DNA from 3 places in the Eggerthella lenta DSM 2243 genome. Region 2 is predicted to be linked to each of the others. Evidence: predicted binding sites of a transcription regulator. Region 2 holds the regulator's gene; each other region holds the start of a gene.
What was found. Region 2 encodes HrcA, which represses chaperone genes, less so after heat shock. Its sites were predicted from a motif close to TNTTAGCANNCNNNNNNNNNGNNTGCTAANA; they were not measured.
Positions count from the first base shown of each region.

Region 1: the regulator HrcA is predicted to act here: its motif matches at 2,279-2,309, upstream of ELEN_RS11235 (ATP-dependent Clp protease ATP-binding subunit).
Region 3: the regulator HrcA is predicted to act here: its motif matches at 4,566-4,596, upstream of ELEN_RS14150 (co-chaperone GroES).

Region 1 covers NC_013204.1:2,627,592-2,633,746, forward strand. The annotation lists gene ELEN_RS11235 (ATP-dependent Clp protease ATP-binding subunit) at 1-2,234, opposite strand, end outside; gene lysS (lysine--tRNA ligase) at 2,584-4,527, opposite strand; gene greA (transcription elongation factor GreA) at 4,715-5,185, opposite strand; gene tatA (twin-arginine translocase TatA/TatE family subunit) at 5,318-5,581, opposite strand; gene ELEN_RS11255 (NHL repeat-containing protein) at 5,957-6,155, opposite strand, start outside.
Region 2 covers NC_013204.1:1,945,010-1,951,164, forward strand. The annotation lists gene ELEN_RS08225 (C39 family peptidase) at 1-628, opposite strand, end outside; gene ELEN_RS08230 (MiaB/RimO family radical SAM methylthiotransferase) at 1,009-2,241, opposite strand; gene ELEN_RS08235 (RsmE family RNA methyltransferase) at 2,238-3,113, opposite strand; gene dnaJ (molecular chaperone DnaJ) at 3,123-4,262, opposite strand; gene hrcA (heat-inducible transcriptional repressor HrcA) at 4,320-5,390, opposite strand; gene hemW (radical SAM family heme chaperone HemW) at 5,476-6,155, opposite strand, start outside.
Region 3 covers NC_013204.1:3,275,010-3,281,164, reverse strand. The annotation lists gene ELEN_RS14170 (FAD-dependent oxidoreductase) at 1-620, opposite strand, end outside; gene ELEN_RS14165 (helix-turn-helix domain-containing protein) at 811-2,394, shown strand; gene ELEN_RS14160 (sensor histidine kinase) at 2,482-3,723, shown strand; gene ELEN_RS14155 (response regulator transcription factor) at 3,724-4,410, shown strand; gene ELEN_RS14150 (co-chaperone GroES) at 4,677-4,964, shown strand; gene groL (chaperonin GroEL) at 5,142-6,155, shown strand, end outside.

The DNA.
Region 1 (6,155 bases), 680 kb from region 2:
GACATGTTCTGCTCGATCATGCGCTCGCGCAAATCGGCCACCATGAGCTTGACGATCTCGGAGATCTGCTCGTCGTTCAGGGACTTGAACACGATGATCTCGTCGATGCGGTTCAGGAACTCGGGCCTGAACAGCTTCTTCATCTCGGCCATGACGCGGCTCTTGATCTCCTTGTCGGACAGCCCCGCGTGCTCCTCGGTGGAGAAGCCCAGCGTGGTGGGCTGCGCGATCTCGCGGGCACCCACGTTCGACGTCATGATGATGACGGCGTTGCGGAAGTCCACGGTGCGGCCCTGCGCGTCGGTCAAGCGGCCCTCCTCCAAGATCTGGAGCAGGATGTTGAACACGTCGGGGTGCGCCTTCTCGATCTCATCGAACAGCACCACCGAGTAGGGGCGCTGGCGCACGGCCTTCGTCAGCTGGCCGCCCTCGTCGAAGCCCACGTAGCCCGGAGGCGAGCCCACGAGACGGCTCACGCTGTGCTTCTCCATGTACTCAGACATGTCGAAGGACAGAAGCGCGTCCTCGGAGTTGAACAGGAACTCGGCAAGCGCCTTCGAAAGCTCGGTCTTGCCCACGCCCGAGGGGCCCAGGAAGATGAACGAGCCGGCGGGACGCTTCGGGTCTTTCAGGCCGCTGCGCGAGCGGCGGATGGCCTTCGACAGCGCCGTGACGGCCTCTTCCTGACCGACGACGCGCTCGTGCAGCACGGCTTCCATGCGCAGCAGCTTCTCGGTCTCGGCCTCGGTGAGGTTCGAAACGGGCACGCCCGTGGTCATGGACACCACGTCGGCGATGTCCTCCACCGTCACCTGATGCACGGACTTCTGGGCGTCCTCTTCCCACTTCTTCTCGGCTTCGATGCGCTTGGCCTTGAGCTCGGACTCCTGGTCGCGCAGCTGAGCGGCGCGCTCGAAATCTTGGGAAGCGATGGCCGAATCCTTTTCGCCGCGAATAGTGCGCAGCTCGTCGTCGAGCTCGCGCAGCTCCTTCGGCAGCGTCATGTTGCGGATGCGCATGCGCGCTCCCGCCTCGTCCAGCACGTCGATGGCCTTGTCGGGCAGAAAGCGATCCTGGATGTAGCGGTTCGATAGGTTCACGGCCGCCTGCAGCGCCTCGTCGGTGAAGTGCACCTGATGATGCGCCTCGTAGCGGTCGCGCAGACCCTCCATGATGCGCATGGCCTGCTCCTCGTTCGGCTCGCCCACGGTGATGGGCTGGAAGCGCCGCTCGAGCGCGGAATCTTTCTCGAGATGCTTGCGGTACTCGTCGATGGTGGTGGCGCCGATCACCTGGATCTCGCCGCGGGACAGCGGAGGCTTCAAGATGGCGGCGGCGTCAATGGAACCCTCGGCCGAACCCGCGCCGATGAGCGTGTGCATCTCGTCGATGAACAGGATGATATCGCCCGCGTCCATCACCTCCTTGATGCACTTCTTCAGGCGCTCCTCGAACTCGCCGCGGTACTTCGACCCGGCCACGAGCGCGCTCACGTCGAGCGTGAACAGGCGCTTGCCGCGCAGGATGTCGGGCACCTGGTTCGACACGATGAGCTGCGCCAGGCCCTCGGCCACGGCGGTCTTGCCCACGCCCGGCTCGCCGATGAGCAGCGGGTTGTTCTTCTGGCGTCGGCTGAGCACCTGCATGACGCGCTCGATCTCGCCGGCGCGGCCGATAACCGGGTCCAGCTTGCCGTCGCGCGCCTTCTGCGTGAGGTCGGTGCCGAACTCCTTCAGCACGCTGTCGGACGTGTTGCCGTTCGGATCGAACGGGTTGCGCCCGGCGTAGACGGGGCTCTGCCCCACCAGGTCGTTCAGCGCGCTGCGCACGTCGTCGCCCGACACGCCGAGACGCGTGAGCACTTCGAGCGCGGTGCCGTCGCCCTCGCGGACGATGCCCAGCAGCAGATGCTCGGTGGAGATGTACGATTGCCCCATCTGCATGGCCTCGCGCAGGCTGTTCTCCAGCACGCGCTTGACGCGGGGCGTGAAGGACAGATGCCCCGACACGTCGGTGTCCTCGTCGATGGCCACCACCTGGCGGATGGCCTGCACGACGGCATCGTACTTCACGTTGAGACGATCGAGGGCCTGGGCGGCCAGACCGTCCTTCTCCTGTATGAGGCCGAGCAGGATGTGCTCGGTGCCCACGTAGGGCTGATGAAGCGAGCGAGCCTCGTCCTGAGCCAGGACGAGCACCTTGCGCGCTTTGTCGGTGAATTTCTCGAATGACATGCTAGCCTCTATTCTCGCAGAGTCTATCGTATGGTTCCGTGCCATCTTAGCACTCTTGTATTGAGAGTGCCAATACCGCATATGACCGCACACGGCTGCTCCACAAGCGCCGACGGACGGCCCGCTATCCATCCTACCATGTCCGCCGCCCGCATGAGCCCCTGCCCCACTATGCCTCCAAACGTGCTCGCTTCTGACAAAGACCCGAAACGTGCGTGGGCGATTGAAAGCTCGGAGACGCGTGCAAGCGCGACGACGTGCGGCGCAGCGCAGGCCTCCGAACCGCGGAAAGGCCGCTTGCGCGGCATATGCGCAAGCGGCCTTTCGGAAGCGATTATGCGGCGGCGCTTTAGTACAGCTTGGCGCCGGCGGGGATGTGGTCGTCAACCATCAGGAGGTTCAGGCGCTCTTCGCCCTCCTCCTCATGGATGGCCGACAGCAGCATGCCGCACGATTCCACGCCCATCATCTTGCGCGGCGGCAGGTTCGTGATGGCGATGAGCGTGCGGCCCACCAGCTCTTCCGGCTCGTAATAGGCGTGGATGCCGGACAGGATGACGCGATCGGAGCCCGTGCCGTCGTCGAGCGTGAACTGCAGCAGCTTCTTGCTCTTGGGAACGGCAACGCACTCCTTCACCTTCACGGCACGAAAATCGGACTTGCTGAACGTGTCGAAGTCGACCTCGTCCTGGAACAGGGGCTCGACGACCACCTTCGAGAAGTCGATGGGCGCCTCGGCAACTGCGGGAGCCGCAGCGGCAGGCGCGGCAGCGCGCGGACGCCCGCCGGCCGGAGCCTCGTCCCTCATGTGGGGGAACAGCAGCACGTCGCGGATGGACGGGGCGTCGGTGAGCAGCATGACCAGACGGTCGATGCCGATGCCGCAGCCGCCCGCCGGGGGCATGCCGTACTCGAGGGCGCGCACGTAGTCGTCGTCGTAGCCCATGGCCTCGTCGTCGCCGAGGTCCTTCGCCTCCACCTGCGCGCGGAAGCGCTCGGCCTGGTCGACCGGATCGTTCAGCTCGCCGAAGGCGTTGGCGTACTCGTGGCCGCAGATGAACAGCTCGAAGCGCTCGGTCAGGTTCGGATCGCCCGCCAGCTTCTTGGCAAGCGGCGACACCTCGATGGGATGCTCGGTGACGAAGGTGGGCTGGATGAGCTTCTCCTCGGCCACCGCCTCGAAGATCTCGGCGATGAGCTTGCCCTTACCCCATGCGGCTTCGGCGTGGCCGCCGTTGCGCTCGAGGATATCCACCAGCTCGTCGCGCGTGCGCTGGAAGCTGACATCCTCGCCGGCTCCTTCGCTGGCCAGCTCGATCATGGTGGCGCGGCGCCACGATCCGCTGAGATCCACCTGATGGCCCTGATACTCCACCTGCAGCGTGCCGCACGAGGCAAGCGCCGCCGCCTGGATGACGCCCTGCGTGAGCTCCATCATGCCTTCGAGGTCGCTGAACGCCTGGTAGAACTCCATGGTGGTGAACTCGGGGTTATGATACGGATCCATGCCCTCGTTGCGGAACTGGCGCCCGATCTCGAAGACCTTCTCGAAGCCGCCCACCAGCAAGCGCTTGAGATGCAGCTCGGTGGCGATGCGCAGGTAGAAGTCCTTGTCCAGCGCGTTGTGGTGCGTGACGAAGGGACGCGCGTTCGCGCCGCCGAGGATGGGGTGCAGGATGGGCGTCTCCACCTCGTAGTAGCCGTGATCCTCCATGTAGCGGCGGATGGCGGAAACCACCTTGAAGCGCTTCTCGAACGTGTCGCGCACCTCGCGGTTCATGACGAGGTCGACATAGCGCTGGCGATAGCGCGTCTCCTTGTCGGCCAAGCCGTGGAACTTCTCCGGCAGGGGGCGCAGCGACTTGCTGAGCAGCTCGAACGATGCCACGGACACGGACAGCTGCCCGCGCTTCGTGCGCATCATCGTGCCCTCGACGCCGATCCAGTCGCCCACGTCCAGGTCCTTGAGCTCGGCGAACGCGTCCTCGCCCAGCGCGTTGATGCGGCAGAACAGCTGCATGTCGCCCGTGGAGTCGCGCAGCTCGAGGAAAGCCAGCTTGCCCTGATCGCGCTTCGCCATGACGCGGCCGGCGACCTTCACCTCGTCCTCGGTGGACGCGCCGTCCTCGAGGTCGGCGTACTGTTCGGCCAGGTCGGCCAGGTGGTGCGAGTACGCGAACGCATGGCCGTACGGGTCCTTGCCCGCTGCCATCAGCGCCTCGCGCTTAGCGCGGCGCACGGCGATGGGGTCGTCTTCGATGATCTGCTCGGTGGTGTCGATGGTATCGCTCATTGATTGTCCTCGAAATCACGGGTTGGCGTAGTAAGTCAGCGAGAGGCGCCCTGGTGCCCGAGATCGTGGGGAGGGCGAGGGCGAAGCGTACTTCGGTACGCGAGTCCCTCGGCCTCGCCGCGAGATCGGGTGCAAGGGCGTCTCGCAGCGTCGGCAAGTTGCGCCGTTCGCAGAACGGCGCAACTCACTAGTGTTCCAGCTTGAGAATGGTCATGGTGATCTTGCGGCCGGTGGGACCCGTGGTCTCCACCACGTCGCCCTTCTTGTGGCCCAGCAGCACCGAACCCACCGGGGACTCGTTGGAGATCTTGCCGGCGGCGGCATCGCTCTCGGCGCCGCCCACGATAGTGAACACGCGCTCGCGCCCACCCATGTCGACCGTCACCGTCGAGCCGATGTGCACGCTGTTCGAGCGCTTCGGGGTGTTGACCACCGTCGCCTCGGAAAGGATGCGGCTGATCTCGGCAATACGCGCCTCCATCATGCCCTGCTCGTTCTTGGCGTCGTCGTACTCGGAGTTCTCCGAGATGTCGCCGAACTCGCGCGCCACCTTGATGCGCTCGCCGATCTCGGCGCGTTTCTCGGTTTCCAGGAAGTGGAGTTCTTCCTCGAGCTTGTCCTTGCCTTCTTGCGTGAGAATGAAATTGCCGTCTGCCATGAATGCTCACCTGTCCATTTACAAAAACATGCACGCTCGTCCGCAAGCGTGCTACCGGTACCTGATATGAAAAAAGCGGTATGTGCAGAGCGCCGAGCGACTGCACATACCGCGAACCAGACGAATGTAAAACTACTCGGCTTTCTTCTTAGCCGCGGTGGTGGTCTTCTTGGCCGCGGTCGTCTTCTTGACGGGCTCCTCGACCTCTTCGATCACTTCTTCCTCGTCATCGGCCTCGACGATGTTCTTATCGCCGCCGCCCATGCCTTCGCGCAGGTTCTTGACGGTCTTGCCGATGGCGCCGCCGAGCTTCGGGAGGTTCTTCGGCCCGAAGATGAGCAGGATTACCGCGAGAATGATGAGAAGCTCAGGCATTCCCATTCCCAGGATTTTCATACGTTCCTCCAAATTGCTCGTGCGAAGCGCTTCTGCGACCTCGCTCCCCCTGACGCAGCCAGGGTCACATGCCTATGCAAAAAAGGGATGTTCCCCATCCCCTTTAGCAACCAAATAACTGCTTTCGCAGCGACGGTTATGATAGCACAATGTTACAGAAGGTAAAAGAAAATGCAGCGATAATCCCCTTTCCACGCCTTCTCCACTGATATGCCCCGCCCCGCCTTCGCCATGGCGAGAAGCCTTTGCCGTAGAGCACAGCCAACCGGACGAGACGCGGTCATCAACCAATTGAATCCATTTTGAACCCCGTTTTGAAACCGCTATTCGGTCGGAGACCACCGACCCTATGCAGAAATCTTGAGTATCGAGGCCCTACTTCGCAGAGAACAGCCCCGAAAGATAGCTATAACTACCGGGCATTTTATCAATCGGCTTGCTTCCGATGAGCTCTACGCTTTCGGCATTGTATTGGTATATCGCCCAATCTCCGAGCACGTATATCGACCCTTCAGTCACAACCATTTGCATCGCTTCGTGCTCGAAAGCATGCTCTTCGATAGCCCCCGTCTCT
Region 2 (6,155 bases):
TACCGAGGGCGCTCTCGGCCGGATAGGCGTCGGGAAACGTGCGCACGAAGGGCACGGCCTCGGGCTCGACGGCGGCCAGCTTGAGCAGCTTGCGCTGCACCGCTTCGCCGTCCACGGCGTAGGCGTCCGGATGGGCGGCGATCCATGCCGCGTCGTCGCTCGCCGAAGCCGCTTGGACGAGCTGGGCGGCCAAATCGTCGCCGAGCACGGCCTTGAGCTTGGCCTCGTCGATAGGATCGCGCTGCGTCTGCTGCTGGACGGGAGCCCGGTCAGCCTCGTCCGGCGCCTGCGTCGCAGCGCCGGCGGCCATGCAGCCGCGAACGCCCGCGACAAGCACGACGACCAGCACGATCGCGGCCGCCGCGATCGCGAGGCGCTTGGGACCGACGGCGCGCACGAGGTTCGTCGCAGCCTCGGAGAAGGCGAACAGGAGCTCCGAGCCGTGCGCCTCCCATGAGTGCCGATTGCCCGTTCCAGGACGGCTCGAACGGAGACGACCCGAGCTTATCGGCTCGCGCGCGTCATGCACGCCGTGCGTATCGCGGCCGGTGGGCGCTTCCCCGCGCATGCGCGCCTTGCGCTCCTCGAGCCTCCTGCGCGCCCGCTCGCGCGCCTCGTCGTCGCCCATTCGCGCCTCCCGTTTTAAATCGCTATTCTGACTAGTATACAGCCTATCGGAAAACAGAGGCATTTCGAATCGCCTCATTCAAGAAAGGGCCAGCAGCCGCAGGGGTTCAGAAAACAAGAGAGGCTGCCATCATGGCAGATACGAAAACCCGAACATCGACGCGCTCTCCGAAATTGCCCGAGGACTCGGGGTGAGCATACGCGACCTGTTCCAATACGCGCTCTCCGTGAAGAGCTTCCCGTGCCGGAAAACGACTGCCCCGCCGTTAAACCAAGATTGACGCAGCCCGTTCTGAGCATCGCGCGCCCATGGCGATCCTTCGCGCAAACAGGCCGCTCGCCCGCTCTTGGCGCGCCGGTTCGGGGGCGATGCGCGACCGACTACAGCGTCACCTCGACCAGCGCGCCCGGGGCGGCGCCGGCGGGGGCGGGCACCTCGAAGTAGCTCTCCGTCATGGCGACGCCGCCCTCCTCCACCAAGGCGAGCTCGACGGTTCCGGCGCGGCGGGCGCGCTCGGATGCGCGCAGCTCGTCGCCCAGCGCGCGCAGCATGGCGGCGCGGGCTTCCTTGACGGCGGGCGGCACTTGGTCGGCGCGCTCGGCGGCGGGCGTCCCGATGCGCGGCGAGTACGGGAACGCGTGGATCTTCGCGAAGCGGCAGGCGCGCGCCACGTCGAGCGTCTCCTGGAACTCGGCATCGGTCTCGCCGGGGAAGCCGGCGATGATGTCGGTGGACAGCGCCAGCTGCGGGATCCGGCGGTAGAGCCGCTCCACGAGCGCGACGAAACGCTCCGCGTCGTAGGGGCGCGCCATCTCGCGCAGCACCTTCGAGCTTCCCGCCTGCAACGGCAGGTGCAGATGACGGCAGACGCGGCCGTCCGCCGAAGCCAGAAGGTCGATGAGCGCATCGTCCACATCGCGCGGCTCGATACTGGACACGCGGAAGCGCGCCGGGGCCTCGCCGGGCGCGTGCAGGTCGGCCGTCTCGTCGAGCAGGCGTCGCAGCAGAGCGGCCAGCCTGATCGCGGAGGGGTCGCGCCGTCCTCCGTCGCAGTACGACCCCAGGTTTATACCCGTGAGCACGATCTCCCGCGCGCCGGCGCGGGCATAGGACGCGCACTCGCGCACGACGTCGTCGGCCGGACGGCTGGTCGCGCGCCCGCGTGCCACGTGCACGATGCAGTACGTGCACGCGTTGTCGCAGCCGTCCTGCACCTTCACGCCCACGCGCGTGCGGAAGCCGGATCCGATATGGAGGGGCGCGTCCTCGCCGGGAGAAAAGGGCGCCTCGTCGAACAGGGCATCGATGGCCTGCGCCAGCTGGGCCTTCCCCACCACGCTCACGCGCTCGTCGAGCGCCTCGTAGAACGCGGCGTCGATGGCGGCGGCGCAGCCGGTGACCAGCACGCGGGCATGGTCGTTCGCGCGCAGGGCGCGGCGCACGGCCTTGCGGGTCTTCTTCTCGGCCTCCCCCGTGACCGTGCACGTGTTCACCACGATGAGGTCGGCGGACGCTTCGGACGTCTCGACACCGCGCAGGGCGAGGCGCGCCGCCGCATCGTCCGACTCCACGCGGTTCACCTTGCATCCCAGGTTGACGACGGCGAAATTCACGATTGCCCGCCTGCCTCGCACGCGTCCCCGGCTTCCTCGCGACGGCTTTCGACATGGGCGGACGTGCGTTCCTGCGCTTCGCGCGCGTCGTGCATCATGCGGCCCAGCTCGTGCAGGACGAGCGCGGGAGCCACGATGCCGGCCGTCTCGGTTCGCAGGATGGACGAGCCCAGCGACACGAGCGACGCACGCGGGTTGCAGGCCAGGAGCGCGTCCGCCTCGCTTCGCGAAAGGCCCCCTTCGGGGCCCACCACCACGGCGATGCGCGCGTTCTCGGGAAGCGCGCGGTCGAGCCGGAGGCCGCGCTCGAGCGCCTTCTCGATGCGCGCGTCCAGCAGCGCCTCCTCCCAGCACACCAGCACGGCGGTGGCGTGCGCCAAGGAGGCGCACACATCCGCCAGCGCCATCGGCTCGCCCACCTCGGGACACGCGCGCTGGCCGGACTGCATGGCCGCGCTCTTCGCGATGGCGCGCCATCGCTGCGTCCTCGCCGCGGCCTTCCTCGCATCGAGCCTCACGATGGAGCGCTCGCACGACATCGGAACGAACGCCGAAACGCCCAGCTCGGTGGCGTGGCGGATCACCGTCTCCATCTTGTCGCCCTTGGCCAGGCCCTGCACGAGCATCACGAGGGGGCGCTCCTCGTCGTCGAGGCGCTGCGCGATGCGCACCACCGGGACCGCATCGTCGAAAGCGGCGATCTCGCACTCGAAGTAGTCCTGCGCGGCGTCCACCACCGCGATATGCTCGCCCGGCGCAAGCCGCAGCACGCGGGCGTGCTTCGCGTCGTCCGGCGACAAACGCAGCGGGAAAGTCGGCGCCCCCTCGTCGGCAAGCACCTGGTCGTGCAGGTAGAAATGCTGCAGGGACATGGCGACCCGCTAGTTGAACGCGTCGCGGAGCTTCTGAAGCGGGGTGCGCTCGTCGGCCACGTCCTCGCCCAGCTCCTCGGCCAGCTTCTCCAGCAGCTCGCGCTGCTTCTTCGTCACCTTCTTGGGCACCACGACGTTCACGTGCACGTACATGTCGCCGCGCGACTCGCTGCGGAACTTCGGCATGCCGAAGCCCTTCACGCGAACCACCTGCTCGTTCTGGCAGCCTTCGGGAATGCGCACCTGCACCTTCTCGTCCTCGAAGATGCCGTCGATCTCGATCTCGGCGCCGAGGGTGGCCTGCACGATGGAAACGTTCGCGCGCGCATGCAGGTTGTCGCCGTCGCGCTCGAAGAACTCGTGCGGCTGGATGCGGCACGTGACGATGAGGTCGCCCGGGCGGGCGCCGTGCATGCCGGCCTCGCCGAAACCGGACAGGCGCAGCTGCTGGGCGTCGCGAATGCCCACGGGCACCTCGACGGTGACGCGCTGGCGGTCGGGCACGCGGCCCTGCCCCTCGCACTCGGGGCACGGGTTCTCGATGGTGTGGCCGGTGCCGCCGCAGGTCTTGCACGTGGTGGCCGTCTGCATGTCGCCGAGGAAGGTGTGCTGGATGGTGACCACGCGGCCCTGGCCGTGGCAATCGGGGCAGGTGATCTCGCGACCGTCGGGGCCGAGGCCCGACCCTTCGCAGTCGGGGCACGGCGCCAGGCGATCGTACACGATCTCCTTCTTGGCGCCCGCGGCCACTTCCTCCAGCGTCAGGCGCAGGCCCACGCCCATGTCACGGCCTTCCTTGCGCATAGGCGCGCGGCCGGCGGCCTGCCCGCCGAAGAAGGAGCTGAAGATGTCGCCCATGCCGAACCCGCCGCCGAACAGGTCCTCGAAGTCGACGTAGCCGCCGCCTCCGTAGGGGCTGCCGCCGCCGGCCGCGCCGGGAACCGTGCCGAAGCGATCGTATGCGCTGCGCTTCTGCGCGTCGGACAGCACGTCGTAGGCCTCGTTCAGCTCTTTGAACTGGTCCTCGGCATCGGGCGCCTTGTTCACGTCCGGGTGAAGCTCGCGCGCGCGCCGACGGAACGCCTTCTTGATCTCGTCTTCGGTCGCCTCGCGGGACACGCCCAGAACTTCGTACAGATCCTTCGCCATTGTACGCTCGTTACCTTTCCTCATAGACGGCGCAGGACGCGCCGCCTCCCATGTCGTTTACACGTCCTCCAGCGCCGCGCTCGCGATGCGCACCGCCTGTATAACCTTGGAATAATCCATGCGCGTGGGACCCACCACGGCGACGACCCCCGCCGACGCGCCTCGCCCGTAGCGGCTGGCCACCACCGACACGCCCGCTAGCGCAGCCGCGTCGTTCTCGCGTCCGATGCGCACGCTGGGCGCGCCCGAGCCCTGCCGGGCGGCATCGTCGAGGATTTGCAGCAGCACCGTGTCGTCCTCGAGCACCTGCATGACGGGCAGCAGCGCCTGGGACTGGCTGAACTCGGGCTTCGTCAGAAGCGAGCTCACGCCGAGGCGATGCGTGCGCGACGCGTCGCCTTCCTGCAAACACGACAGCACTTCGTCCAGCGCCATGCGCACGAGCGGGTCGCGGAACGCCTCCGCCATGCCCTCGCCCAGGCCGTCCTCGATCTCCTGAAGCGACTTGCCGCCCATCACCTCGGCGAGGAAGCGCTGCACGCGCGCCAGCTCGTCGGGCGACACCTCCTCGGCGAAGTCCATCTGGCGGTTGAACACCTGGCCGTCCTCGGTGACCAACACCACGAGGGCGCGGTACGGCGACAGCGAGATGAGGGACAGCTGCTTGATGTGCAGGTTCAGCACCGACGGAGCCAGCACGATGGACAGGCAGTCGGTAAGGCGCGTGAGAGCCGACGACGTCTGCTCCAGGAGCGCGTCCAGCTCGCTTGCGCTGCGGCGCAGCTGGTCCACCACAGGCCGGTAGCGCTCGTCGTCGCCGGCAAGATCGGACGCCAGCAGGTTGTCGACGAACGCACGGTAGCCGAAGTCGGTCGGAATGCGCCCGGCGGACGTGTGCGGCTGCGTGATGTAGCCGCCGTCCTCGAGGACGGACAGCTCGTTGCGCACCGTGGCCGGGCTGACGCCCAACTGGTAGCGCTCCGTCAACGTGCGCGACCCCACGGGTAGGGCGCGCGCGACGTATTCTTCGATGAGGGCGCTCAGCACCCGTTGCCTTCGATCCGAAAGCACGCTCCTCCACCTACCTCTCTCGCCAGTCGGCTTACCTGAACCATAGTAACGCATCATATTAGCAGCCGAAAGCCGAGAGTGCTAACAACAGGCGGAAATTATGGAGAAACTCGACGGGAGACGCACAAGGAGCGGGCGCGCGTCAGTCGGCCAGATCGAATAGGGCGCCGTACAGCTCGTTGCCGCAGAGCCAGCCGCGCTCGGTGGGCCGCCAGCGGCCGCCTTCGTGCTCGACGAGCCCCTGCCGCTCCAAGTCGGCCAGCACCGTCGTCGCCTCGGGCAGCAACTCCGCGGCGCGGGCGGCGTGCTCGTCGGACACGCCCGCGGTCATGCGCATGCCCAGCATAAGGTTCTCGGCGGCCATCTGGCGCGGGTCGAGGTCGTCGGTCACCTGGCCGTCCTTCACCCGCATGCGACGCTGCGCGTTCTGCGTCATCGTGGCAGCCGAACGGCCCAGACCCAGGTAGGGCACGCCCGTCCAGTACGCGATGTTGTGGCGGCATGCAAAGCCGGGGCGGGCGTAGCTGGCCACCTCGTAGCGCTCGAAGCCCTCCGAATCCAGCACGCGCGCGGCGATCTGCATGTGCGCGGCCTCCACGTCGTCGTCGGGCTCCTCCAGCTCGCCCGCCAGCACCGCGGCGTCGAAGGGCGTGTGCGGCTCGATGGTCAGCGGGTACACGCTCACGTGCGTCGCGCCGAGGCGCACGGCCTCGCGCACGCTCGCCTCGAAGCCCTCCGCGCTCTGGCCGGGGATGCCGCACATGAGATCGACGCTCACGTTCTCGAACCGGGTGCGGGCCGCCTCGATGGCACGGCGGGCGT
Region 3 (6,155 bases), 1.3 Mb from region 2:
TTCAGCTTGTACGTGGCGCCTTTCTGCTCCAAGCCCTTCTGCAGCGGCGTCAGCACCGCCTGCATGTCGCCGATGCCGTTGCCGGGCAACAGCATGGACGTGGGCGCGCCCGTGTTCATGTAGTCGGTGATGGGTTGGAACACCGAACCGTAGTCGGCGGCCACGCGGTTCGCCCATTCGGTTTGGTAGACGTAGACGTTGTGCTTGTAGTCCATGTCGTCGGTCTCGCCCTTTTTCTCGAGCACGGGCAGGAACTTCTCCCACATTTGCTCGGGGTCGCCCTCGATGCCGGCGTCTTTTTGCATTTTTGATCCAACGACGTTCATGACGCCGCAAGCGATGAAGCTCTCTCCGCCCACGCGGTCGAGCTTGTCCACGAGCATCACTTTATGGCCGGCTTCGACCGGATCCATGGCTGCCGACATGCCGGCGATGCCCGTGCCCAGAATGAGAACGTCGGTTTCTTCGCTGAACGAGACGGGGGCGGTGCCAACCACCTGTTCGGCCTCGCCGGATCCGCCGGTCGAGCCGCCGTTCGGCGAGCATCCTGCCAGTGCGCCGCCTGCGGCGATAACCGCACCCGAGGCGATGGCTGCCTTCAGGAAATTGCGGCGATTCATTGCTGATTCCATACTGTTCCTCCCTGTTGTCGCATGATGGCTCCTTTGCGTCGCGGTTGAGCGACGACTGGTTCACCCTACGTTCGATCTGGGGAATCGTCACCGTCCGTTTCGGACTAAATTGCTGTGGAAGGCCGGAATCCTGCATGTTTGCTTCGTGCGCTTCCGACGTTTCCGGTATGATGCCCCTATGAGGGAAACGGGAGGGAACAGACAAAAACAGCCGTCGCGCGCGTGGGCTCATCCCGCTGTATACTCAGCCGTGGTCATTTTGGGTTTCGGATTGTATCGCGGCGTGAATTCGAACGTCTACCTCTCCGCATACGCGTTCGTGAAGGCGCCCTTCATGTTCGTGCCCGATCTGTTCTTCAACGTAGTGGTGGCATGTTCCATCATCGTGTGCTCGGCCGTCGCTGTCACCCTTGCCTGGACGGGGCGTCTCAAGGCGAACACCATGCCATACGTGCTGCCGACGGCATTGTTGTTGGCGGGGAACCTCGCTGCGTTGCTGGGCGTGATCTTGTCGCTGCCGCCTGATCTAGCGCTGCTGGTTCCCGGCTTGCTGTACGGTGCGGGCAGCGTCATGCTGTCGCTGTTCTGGATCGAGGTGCTCTCGGCGAGCCGGCCCAGCTCCATCGTGGTGCAGATTGCGCTCGGCATGTTGCTGAACGTGGTGGTTTCCTCGGTGCTATCTCCGTTGCCCGGAGACGTCCAGATGCGTTCGAGCTGCGTTTTGCTGCTCGTCTCGGGTCTGTGCGCGTGGTTTGTGCGCCGTCGGTTGCGAGCCGCTTCCTGCGAGGTGGAAACGCATAACGAACGGCCGATCGCCGAAACGGTATCCGCCGAACCTGCCGAAGCGCTTTCTTCGAAAACTTCCTTGCGGGCTCGTTGGGGCGCGTATCGCGATGCATTTTTGGAGTTGGGCGACTCGCTGGTGGCGTTTTTCGTGCTGGAAGCCGTCATCGGGTTGCTCAACAGCTTCATGCTGGCGGGATCCATCGATTTCGAGGGCTCGGGAGCCGTGTCGGCTGCGGCCATTGTGGGCGCAATCGTCGTGTTCTGCTTCATCGTGTTCGTTGCGCATCGCATCCCCAAGGTGTCCACGGTATCGCGTGTGGTCATGCCCGTGCTCGCGGCCATGCTGGTGTTCCTGCCGTTTCTCAGCGAGCGCTACAACCTGGTGTTCTCCATGCTGTTGCTCGGCAGCTACTACTTCGTCGCGCTGCTCATCACCTATCTTATCGCCGAGGCGGCACAGACGCGCAAGGTATCGCCCTACGTGCTGATGGGCGTGGCTATGGGCGTCGCGCGCGTATGCCTGGCCGTGGCGCTGTTGTCGGGGTACGCGGCCGGGGTCGCCGGCGGCGGTCCGGGCGACGAGGCCGAGCATACGATGCGCTATCTCGTGATCATCGTCGTGGTGCTGTATGCTCTGTGCATGGCGCTCGTGTTCTTCTCGCGCGATCGCAAGCGACGACGCGCCGAAGAGGCTTCTGCCGATGCGCCGAACGAGAGCGCGGTCGGAACCGATTCGGTTTCGGTGCCCGAGATCGACTCGACGCTTGACGCGTGCTGTGCAAGCGTCGCCCGGGAAGGGGGCTTGACCGAGCGTGAGGCCGAGATCCTCGTCTACCTTGCACGTGGCAGGACGAAGGCGTACATCGCCGACGCGCTGTTCGTCACCGAGAACACGGTGCGCAGCCATGTGCGCAACATCTATTCCAAGCTCGACGTGCACACGCGCCAGGAACTGCTTGACCTTCTGGAGCGTTGAAAGGTCGCCATCGGGCGAACATACATCGGCTGGGGTATGGCGCACCTCGGGCGGGTCGCGTAGTATGGGGTCATGGATACCTTTCTGATGAACAACCGACCGATGGGTCCCAAGGATTGGGGGTTCGATGTCGCGGTAACGGCAGCGGCGTTCCTGTTCGGCTGCGTGCAGCTCATGTTGGCCGCTTCGTCCATCGTGATTCCCGATCTGGCGCTGCGCCAGTATCTCGGCATGGTGAACGTGGTGCCTAACGTGCAGGTGTTCGTAGCGCTGGCGGTCACCACGTTGCCGCTCGTCGTGCGCCGTAGGTTCCCGTGGCCCGTGTTCCTGTTCTGCCTCGTGTCGTTTCTAGGTTTGCAGAACGCGTTCAACGGGTTCTCGCTCACCATCGTGGGCCCGGTGGTCGCCCTGTACACCATCGCCAGCGAGCGCGGTCGTGCCGAGACGGTCGCGGCGGTACTTCTAGCGGTGGCCGGCCTTCTGTTCGCCGATGCCCATGCCGCCACGGCCAACATGGTGCTGTTCACGCGTTTCCAGAATATTGTGCTCGCGGTGGCCGCCGGCTTGGCTGGCTATGCGTATCGAACCCATCGCGCCTACGTCAAGGCCACCGAGGATCGCGCTGCCGAAGCCGAGCGCACCCGCGAGGAAGAGGCGGCTCGGCGTGTGGAGGAGGAGCGCGTGCGCATCGCGCGCGAAGTCCACGACATCACGGCGCATTCGCTGTCGGCGGTCAGCATTCAGGCGGCGGCTGCCGAGCGCATGATCGATCGCGATCCCGCCGCGGCGAAGGAGGCTATCTCCGCCGTGCGCACCACTGCGAAAGGCGCGCTCGCTGACATTCGCAGCATGATCGGCGTGCTGCGCTGCGGCGATGACGCGGCCGAAACGTCGCCGACATCCGGTACCGAGCGGTTGGACGATTTGCGTGCCTACCTCGGAAACGCCGGAATCGAAACCACGCTCGACGCGGCCGCCTACTGTCGTGCGGACGTGCCGGCCCACGTGGACATGGCGTTGTTCGGCATCGCCCGCGAGGCTGCTACGAACATCGTGCGCCATGCTGGTGCTCACAAGGCGCTCATCCGCCTGGCCGTCGAGGACGGACGGGCGCGTTTGGTGGTGGAAGACGATGGCGTCGGGTGCGGGCTCTCGGCGTCCGCGGCCGCATCGGGCGCGCTGCCCCAGGCTGTCGACGGAGAGGGGCACGGCATTGCCGGCATGGCCGAGCGCGTGCACCTGTTGGGCGGCACGTTTTCGGCGGGCGATCGAGCCGGCGGCGGCTTCCGCGTGGTTGCCTGCTTGCCGATGAAGGGAGCGGAGGCGTAAGTGGAAGAGCGCGTGCAGGTGCTGGTGGCGGACGATCAAGATCTCGTCCGCAGCGGTTTCAAGCTCATACTGATGTCGTACGACGGCATCGACGTGGTAGGCGAGGCGCGCGATGGCCATGAAGCGGTGGAACTGGCGTCGCGGCTGCATCCCGACGTGGTGCTCATGGACATTCGGATGCCGCGTATGAACGGCATCGAGGCCACGCGCGCCATTCGCGACGATGCCGCGCTTGAAAACGTGCATGTGCTCATCCTCACGACGTTCGATCTGGACGAATACGTGTACGATGCTTTGGCCGCCGGGGCCAGCGGCTTTTTGCTCAAAGATGCCGAGCCCGACGAGATCGCTTCCGCGGTGCGCGTCGTCGCCCAGGGCGATGCGCTCATCGAGCCCTCTATCACGCGCCGCCTTATAGAGACGTTCGTCGCTGCACGGCCGGCTTCGCTCGGCGGTGCTGCAGCCGTTGCGGCCGGTCTACGCACTCTTACCGACCGCGAGCGCGAGATCCTCGCCCTGGTTGCGCGAGGTTTCACGAATGACGAAATAGGTTCCGAGCTGTTCATCTCGCCCGCCACGGTGAAAACGCACCTGGCCCGTATCATGGCGAAACTCGATGCCCACGACCGCGCCCAGCTCGTTGTCCGAGCCTACGAAGGCGGCCTCGTGAGGCCAGGCATCCGGTAGCCGTTCGGTGGCAAGCGAACTGATGCCGCATGCCAAATGGCGACTCGAGTAAATTGTGATGATCGTTTGACGATTGCGCAAAATCTCAGTCACGAGCGCTCAGATTTCTTTGAATGCCCTTGCATTCAGTGTTGATGATGCTATGATAACGCAGTGTTTAGCACTCGTTACCGATGAGTGCTAGCAGTCACCACTGCTGAGTGGTTAAATAGCGAACATGCGACAAACGGGTTCGTGCATACGTCGGACGAAAGGAAGGCAACGTTATGAATTTGAAACCTCTGGGTGATCGCGTTATCGTCAAGCAGGACGAGGCTGAGGAGACCACCGCTTCGGGTCTGTTCCTCGCGACGGAGGCGAAGGAAAAGCCCCAGAGCGGTACCGTTCTGGCCGTGGGCGAGGGCAAGCTCGACAAGGACGGCAACCTCGTTCCCGTTCCCGTGAAGGTCGGCGACAAGGTCGTGTACGGCAAGTTCGGCGGCACCGAGATCAACGTCGAAGGCGAGGACGTGCTGATCCTCCGCGGTGACGACCTCTACGCTGTGTTTGCATAAAAGGCGCCGGTTGATTCAACGTTGGTAATAGCAGGGTTTTCGTGGTGAGGCTCATAGCCACGAAGGTTCCGGGTGCTTGAGCTAAGCGGCCTTATTGGCCGTGTGCGAAAGCTCCCGGGTTCTGAGCGGCTAGGAGGCCGCCACGAAAAGCCGTCAGGTTGAAAGGATATGAGCAATATGGCTAAAGAGATTAAGTTCGAAGCCGACGCGCGCAGCGCGCTTGCTGCCGGCGTCAACAAGCTGGCCGACGCCGTCAAGGTGACGCTCGGGCCCAAGGGTCGTTACGTGGCGCTGGAGAAGTCCTACGGTGCTCCGCTGATCACGAACGACGGCGTAACCGTGGCCAAGGAAGTCGAGCTCGAGGACCCCATCGAGAACATGGGCGCCCAGCTGGTTCGCGAAGTGGCCGTGAAGACGAACGACGTCGCCGGCGACGGCACCACGACGGCCACGCTGCTGGCTGACGTCATCGTGTCCGAGGGCCTGCGCAACGTGACCGCCGGCGCCGATGCCCTGGGCATCCGTCGCGGCATCCAGAAGGCCACCGACGCTGTGGTCGAGGCCATCAAGGCCGACGCCACCCCCGTCTCCACCAAGGAGCAGATCGCGAACGTCGGCACCATTTCCGCCGGCGACGCCGAGATCGGCGAGAAGATCGCCGAGGCCATGGATGCCGTGGGCAAGGACGGCGCCATCTCCGTCGAGGAGAGCCAGACGTTCGGCATCGACATGGACATCGTCGAGGGCATGCAGTACGAGCGCGGCTACATCTCGCCGTACATGGCCACCGACATGGAGAAGATGGAGGCCGTCCTCAGCGATCCCTACATCCTCCTCACCGACCAGAAGGTCACCAACATCCAGGACATGGTGCCCCTGCTGGAGGAGATCATGAAGTCCGGTCGTCCGCTGTTCATCGTTGCCGAGGACGTCGAGGGCGAAGCGCTGGCCACCATCCTGCTGAACAAGCTGCGCGGCACGTTCAACTGCGTCGCCATCAAGGCTCCCGGCTTCGGCGATCGCCGCAAGCGCATCCTCGAGGACATCGCCGCCGTCACGGGCGCGCAGGTCATCGACAAGGACTTCGGCATGACCATGGCCGACGCCCGCATCGACATGCTGGGCCATGCCAAGACGGTCAAGGTCACGAAGGACTCCGCCCTCATCGTGGACGGCGCCGGCGACAAGAAG